Regions from separate parts of the Pseudaquabacterium prasiolae genome, predicted to be linked through region 3. Evidence: predicted binding sites of a transcription regulator. Region 3 holds the regulator's gene; each other region holds the start of a gene.
The links. The regulator sigma-54, encoded in region 3, starts transcription at its own class of promoters, with help from an activator protein. The targets are predictions, from matches to a motif close to TGGCANGNAANCTGCTTT.
Positions count from the first base shown of each region.

Region 1 (2,262 bases), on a different contig from region 3:
CCACAAACTGGCTGCGGCCGCCGCTGAGCATGATGTCGGCCTGGGCGTCGCGCAGCATGGCGTACATCTGGCGCGGCGTCATGTCGTCGATCATGTGGGCGTCGGCTTCCTCTGCGCTGCCGAACAGGGCCTTGAGCTTGTCCTTGTCTTCCTTGGTGCTCTTCTTCACGCTGGTGCCCACCACTTCCAGGCCGGCTTCCTGCAGTGCGCTCACCACGCTCCAGCTCTTCACGCCGCCGGTGATCAGCAGCACCTTCTTGCCGGCCAGGCGCTCGCGGTAGGCGCGGATGCGCCCCCAGGCGCGCGCCTCTTCCAGCGCGATCAGCGCCTCGGTGCGGCCCTTCAACTCGGGGTCGGCGCCGGTGGCCACCAGCAGGCGGGCGATCTCGCGCAGCGTCTCGCTCATGTCGCCGATGCCGTAGAAGCTGCCCTCGAAGTACGGGATGCCCCAGCGCTTCTCCATCTTGGTGGCGATGTTGATCATGCTCTTGCTGCAGACCATCATGTTGGCCTTGGCGCGGTGGGCGCTGGCCACCTGCTTGTAGCGGCCGTCACCGCTGATGCAGCTGAGCACGCGCACGCCCAGGGCGTCGAGCAGCGGCTTGATCTGCCACAGCTCGCCCGAGAGGTTGTACTCGCCGATGATGTTGATGTCGTAGGGCGTGGTGAACTCGGGCTCGAGGGTGCCCACCACATGGTCGAGCAGGGCCTCGGCGCCCAGCTTGTTGCCCAGGTTCTTGGGGCCGGCAAAACCCGGCGCGTTGACCGGAATCACCGGCAGGCCGAACTTCTCGGTGGCTCGTCTGCACACCGCCTCGATGTCGTCGCCGATCAGCGCGGTGACGCAGGTCTGGTACACGAAGATGGCCGGCGGATTGACCTTCTCCTTGATCTCGCGCACCGCCTTGAACAGGCGCTTCTCGCCGCCGTAGATCACGTCCATCTCGCCGATGTCGGTGGTGAAGCCGGTGCGGTAGGTGCTCTCGCCCGAGCTGGCGCTGTGGCGGTTGTCCCAGCTGTTGCCCTCGCAGGCGATCGGGCCGTGCACCAGGTGGGCCACGTCGACGATGGGCTGCAGCGCGATCTTGGCGCCGTCAAAGGCGCAGCCACCGGCCGCGGCACCGGGCGTGAGCTGCTTGGTGCAGCCCTTCTTGCGCTCTTTCTCGCTTTTGGCCTGGTTCTTGTCGCAGCCGGGTTCGTCGAAGACTTCGGCGATCTTGGCGTTCAGTGAGGCAGACATGGCGGCTCTCCAGGGGGCGGTGGATCGGCCGTGAATGCAGGTTCGGTGCCAGCGCCGGAATGGCGGGTTTGCGACATTCCGGCGCCGGCCGGGCGCGCGCTCAGCCGGCGTCAGCCGAGGTCAGGCGACCTGGGGCGGCAGCGCGGCCAGGGCCTGGGCCATGGCCGCGGCCAGCGGCGTGGTGGCGCGGCCGATCAGCGCCGAGAGCGCCCGGCCCTCGTCGAGCAGGCCGCCTTGCGCGGCGCCAGCGTCTGAATCAGCCAGCAGCGCCGCCAGTGGCGGCGGCAGGCCGGCGGCGGTGAGGGCGGCGGCGTAGTCGGCCTGCGGCAGGTTCACATAGGGCACGCTGCGGCCGGCCTGGCGGCTCAGCTCGGCGGCCAGTTCGGCCAGCGTGTAGCTGCTGTCGCCGGCCAGCTCGAAGACGGTGTTGCCCGCGGGCGGCCGGGCCAGCACGGTGGCGGCGGCCTCGGCATAGTCGAGCCGCGTGGCCGAGGCGATGCGGCCCGCGCCCGCGCTGCCGATGAACGCGCCATGCTGCAGCGCCGGGGCCAGGCTGGCGAGGTAGTTCTCGGTGTACCAGCCGTTGCGCAGCACGGTGTGCGGCAGGCCCGAGGCGCGGATCAGCGCCTCGGTATCGCGGTGCTCGGCGGCCAGACCCAGCGGCGAGCGATCGGCATGCAGCAGGCTGGTGTAGCCCAGCCAGGCCACGCCGGCGGCGCGGGCGGCGTCGATCACCGCGCGGTGCTGCGGCAGGCGCTGCCCCACCTCGCTGGACGACACCAGCAGCAGGCGCTGCACGCCCTGCAGCGCGCGGGCCAGGGTCTCGGGGCGGTTGTAGTCGGCCTCGCGCAGCTGCACGCCCAGGGCGGCCAGATCGGCGGCCTTGGCCGGCGAGCGCACGGTGGCCACGATGCTGGCCGCCGGCACGCCGCGCGCCAGAAGTTGCTGGAGGATCAGGCGGCCGAGCTGGCCGTTGGCGCCGGTGATGGCAATCATGGCGATCGGGCGCCCCGCTGGGGGGC
Region 1 covers NZ_JAOCQD020000004.1:247,930-250,191, reverse strand. The annotation lists gene nifE (nitrogenase iron-molybdenum cofactor biosynthesis protein NifE) at 1-1,240, opposite strand, end outside; gene N4G63_RS26640 (SDR family oxidoreductase) at 1,361-2,236, opposite strand.
Region 1: a site for sigma-54 is predicted at 1,274-1,291, ahead of nifE (nitrogenase iron-molybdenum cofactor biosynthesis protein NifE). Genes of this name have one in related genera too.

Region 2 (2,262 bases), on a different contig from region 3:
GGCACCGTGCCATTGCCGCTGGCCACGGCGGCCTGCGAAGCCGACACCAGGAAGTTGGCATCGGCGCTGTTCACGACCTGGCGGTTGTTGTCGCTCAGGAATCGCTCGAGGCCGGCGCCGGCGATCTGGGCGTCGGTGAAGCCGACGATCTTCCAGATGGCGACCTGCACTTCGCCGTAGTTGAACTGCCCGCCGTGCTTGGCGTCGGAGGTGAAGTTCTGCGACAGCAGCCAGTTGAGGCGGTCAACCTGGTTCTGCGAGAGGCTGCCAAAGCCGATGGGCGTGAACGACGCACCGTCGTTGCCTGCGCCGTTGGTGGCGCTGTAGGCGGTGTTGACCGAGATGGGCAGCAGCGGGTTCAGGCAGTAGCCGTCGTAGCGGCCATTGGCCAGCACGGGGTCCGTGCTGTTGGTCACCACCAGATCCATGAAGCTCGGTGCGCCCAGATCGGGCTGCTGACCGTAGGCAGTGCCCGCCGCATTGGTGGCAGACGAAGAAACTCGGATCGTGAAAGTGGTCATGGCTTGGCCTATCTCTGCAGAACTGACTGGTCCGTGGCTACGGATATTTCGCCCGGGCCCTCTGTCACCCATCGGCAACAAACGAACCCGGCCTGCGAAGCCGACATTCAGCGCGCGTAAGCGCAGCGCTGACCTGGCGGCACACGCCCGCCACGCCGGGGCATCCCGGCGCGACAGGCATCAAACTGGAAGGTATCCAACCAGGCGCCCAGGGCCTGGATCGGATCCCGGATCGGCCCCGGGGTCGCCGCGGTGTATTGCGCGACCGGCCGATCAAGCCGGCAGCCCGCTCGCGCGGACTGCCGTCAGGACCGCGCCACCGGCACGTGAAGCACGTGCCGGCGCGCGGACCACATCACTTCTTGCGGCTGCGCGTGGCGACAACCAGGGCGCCAACGGCCAGGCCCACCAGGGCGATCGAGCCCGGCTCCGGCACGAGTTGCAGCGCGGCGTGAGCGCTGCCAGCCATTGCAAATGCACCGGCCGCGACGGCACCAACAAACTTGAAAACCGACTTCATGTTCACTCCAGCCAAATGAAAAACCTTGTTACGCAGCGCCCGTTTTACCGGACGTGCGCTTGTTCACACTTCCGCACGAACCTTCATTTTCAGCAAATTTTGTGCCACTGAAGGCCCGTTCTTCCAGATCAAGCACTTAGGGTTCAGCGCCGAAGACCTCCATTCGCCGCTGTAAGGTTTCCCGACAACAACCTGTCCCCCAACAAGGTCGACACGTTTTCACATCGGGCGGAAACAGGCAATGGTGGCGCGTTGTCAAACTGGCCAGATCGTGAATCGTTTGCGCTGCCGGCGCATGACAGCACCCGCCGAATGCCTGGCGTGCTGCGCCTGACAGAAGCCGTGCCCGCCGCCGCGCGCGCCCGCCAAACGGCCTTGGCGCCTGCCCACGGCGACGGCGGCACGGGGGCGCGCGGCGCCCGCGCGGGTTCTGCGCAGCACCCCGCCCGTACAATGTCACGATGCATGCCCCGTCCGCCTTGGTTGCCCGCGTCTACGCTGCGACGCGCCGCCAGACCACGCGCGACCGAATTCGACGCGCAGTGCGTTGACGCCCGGCGCGGCATACAGCCGCTGCGCCACCCGCCCGGCCGCGCCGCCACTCCAGGCGCAGGCCCGCCTCTCCGCCCGATTGCCCACGCGCCGCCCCGCCGGCGCCAGCCCGCCATGACCGACGCCACCACCCCGGACTACCGTGCCACGCTGAACCTGCCCGACACCCCGTTTCCGATGCGTGGCGACCTGCCCAAGCGCGAGCCGGGCTGGGTGAAGCAGTGGAACGACGACGGCCTGTACCAGCGCCTGCGCGATGCGCGCTGCAACGCGCCCAAGTTCATCCTGCACGACGGCCCGCCCTATGCCAACGGCCAGATCCACATGGGCCATGCGGTGAACAAGGTGCTCAAGGACATGATCGTCAAGGCGCGGCAGCTGGCCGGCTTTGATGCGCAGTACGTGCCGGGCTGGGACTGCCACGGCCTACCGATCGAGAACGCCATCGAGAAAAAGCATGGCCGCACGCTCAGCCGCGACGACATGCAGGCCAAGAGCCGCGCCTACGCCACCGAGCAAATTGGCCAGCAAATGCTGGATTTCCAGCGCCTGGGGGTTTTGGGCGACTGGAAGAAACCTTATCGCACGATGGATTTCGCCAACGAGGCCGGAGAAATCCGCGCTTTCAAGCGCGTGATTGAACGGGGTTTTGTCTACCGCGGCCTGAAA
Region 2 covers NZ_JAOCQD020000002.1:1,680,676-1,682,937, forward strand. The annotation lists gene N4G63_RS19565 (SdrD B-like domain-containing protein) at 1-521, opposite strand, end outside; gene N4G63_RS19570 (PEP-CTERM sorting domain-containing protein) at 877-1,041, opposite strand; gene ileS (isoleucine--tRNA ligase) at 1,708-2,262, shown strand, end outside.
Region 2: a site for sigma-54 is predicted at 1,131-1,148, ahead of N4G63_RS19570 (PEP-CTERM sorting domain-containing protein). Genes of this name have one in related genera too.

Region 3 (2,262 bases):
GGCCGATGGTCGGCCGCTGGGCGCGGCCGAGATCCAGCAGCGGCTTGACGGCCTGCTGCACGACCTGAGCATCGAGAAGCTGCGCGAATCGCCGGCGCCGGCGCTGTCGGGCGGTGAGCGGCGGCGCGTGGAGATCGCCCGCGCGCTGGCCACGCAGCCGCGCTTCATCCTGCTCGACGAGCCCTTTGCCGGCGTCGACCCGATCGCGGTGATCGAGATCCAGCGCATCATCGGTTTTCTCAAGCAGCGCGGCATCGGTGTGCTGATCACCGACCACAACGTGCGCGAGATGCTGGGCATCTGCGACCGCGCGTACATCATCAGCGAAGGCCGTGTGCTGGCCGAAGGCACGCCGTCCGAGATTGTCGAGAACGCCGACGTGCGCCGGGTGTATCTCGGCGAGCACTTCAAGATGTGAGCTTGGGCGGAAAGCAGTCATGAAACCGTCCCTACAGGTCCGCCTGTCGCAGCACCTGGCGCTGACGCCCCAGCTGCAGCAATCGATCCGCCTGCTGCAGTTGTCCACGCTGGAGCTGCACCAGGAAATCGAGCAGATGCTCGAGGCCAACCCCTTTCTCGAGGCCGAAGAGGGGGGCGACGATTCACTGGCCTACGGCCTCGAGCGCGTGGCCGCCACGCCCGAGAGCGGCGCCGGTGCCGAGCGCGAGAAAGAGCGCCAGAGCGAGCGCGACGACGCCGGCACCGAAGAGCCCGCGGGCGTGGATGCCGCCGAGTTTGGCGCCACCGAGCGCGACGACTGGGAAAACGGCACCGAGCGCGACGACTTTGATGGCATCCGCGAGGCCCCGTCCAACAGCCCCTCGGGCAGTGGCGGCGACGACGATTTCGAGCCGGTGGACGCCGCCAGCAGCGGCCCCTCGCTGCAGGATCACCTGCGCCGGCAGCTGCTGGGCATGCGCCTGTCCGACGAGGACGCGGCCACCGTGATGGTGCTGATCGAAAGCCTCAACGAGGACGGCTGGCTGGCCGACCCGCTGGAGGAGATCGCCGCCCGCGTGGCCGACAGCCTGGGCGTGGCCGAAGACGACCTGGAAGAGCGCGAAGACCTGTTTGGGCGCCTGCGCTGCGGCCTGAAGTGGCTGCAAAGCCTCGAGCCCACCGGCGTGGGCGCGGCCAATCTGGGCGAGTGCCTGGTGCTGCAGCTGCGCGAGCGGCCCGCCAGCCCCGCGCGCAAGCTGGCCATGCGCGTGAGCGAACAGCACCTCGATCTGCTGGCGCGGCGCGACATGAAGAAGCTCACGCAGGCCACCGGCGCCGATGAAGCCCTGCTGCGCGAGGCGCAGGCGCTGATCCTGAGCTGCGAGCCCAAGCCGGGCCGGCCGTTCACGCGCGCCGAGGCCAACATCATCGTGCCCGATGTCATCGTGCAGAAGGCGGGCCGCGGCTGGAAGGCCGTGCTCAACCCCGACGTGATGCCCAAGCTGAAGATCAACGATCTGTATGCGCAGGCCATTCGCGGCCAGCGCAACGGCTCGGCGGGCGGGCTGTCGTCGCGGCTGCAGGAGGCGCGCTGGTTCATGAAGAACATCCTGCAGCGCTTTGACACCATCCTGCGCGTCAGCCAGGCCATCGTCGAGCGGCAGAAGGGCTTCTTCACCCATGGCGAGATCGCGATGAAGCCGCTGGTGTTGCGCGAGATCGCCGACGAGCTGGGCCTGCACGAGAGCACCATCTCGCGCGTGACCACCGCCAAGTACATGAACACGCCGTTCGGCACCTTCGAGCTGAAGTACTTCTTCGGCTCGAGCCTGAACACCGAGGCGGGCGGCAACGCCAGCTCCACCGCCGTGCGCGCGCTGATCAAGCAGCTGGTCGGCAACGAAGACCCGGCCAAGCCGCTGTCGGACAGCCAGCTCTCGGACATGCTGTCCGAGCAGGGCATCCAGGTGGCGCGGCGCACGGTGGCCAAATACCGCGAGGCGCTGAAGATCGCGCCCGCCAACCTGCGCAAGGCACTTTGACCAAGACCCCACGCCCGCCGATCGGCGGCTACAAGACGCAGCGCCACGACGAGGCGCGCGGCCCCGGCGCACGCCCCGGCCCCGGCGCACAGCGCGGGCCGGGCGCCCCGGTGCGCATTCCGGCCAAGGCCATTGCGCCGGTGGGCGACACGCCGGTGTCGCTGTTTCTGCCCTGCGCCGCGGGCGTCGAGCCGCTGCTGGCCGACGAGGTGGCGGCCCTGCTGGGCGTCGACCGGGCCGTGGTGCCGGCCGATCCGAGCCGGCGCCGCGTGGTCGAGCA
Region 3 covers NZ_JAOCQD020000001.1:508,889-511,150, forward strand. The annotation lists gene lptB (LPS export ABC transporter ATP-binding protein) at 1-418, shown strand, start outside; gene N4G63_RS02055 (RNA polymerase factor sigma-54) at 438-1,982, shown strand; gene N4G63_RS02060 (THUMP domain-containing class I SAM-dependent RNA methyltransferase) at 2,123-2,262, shown strand, end outside.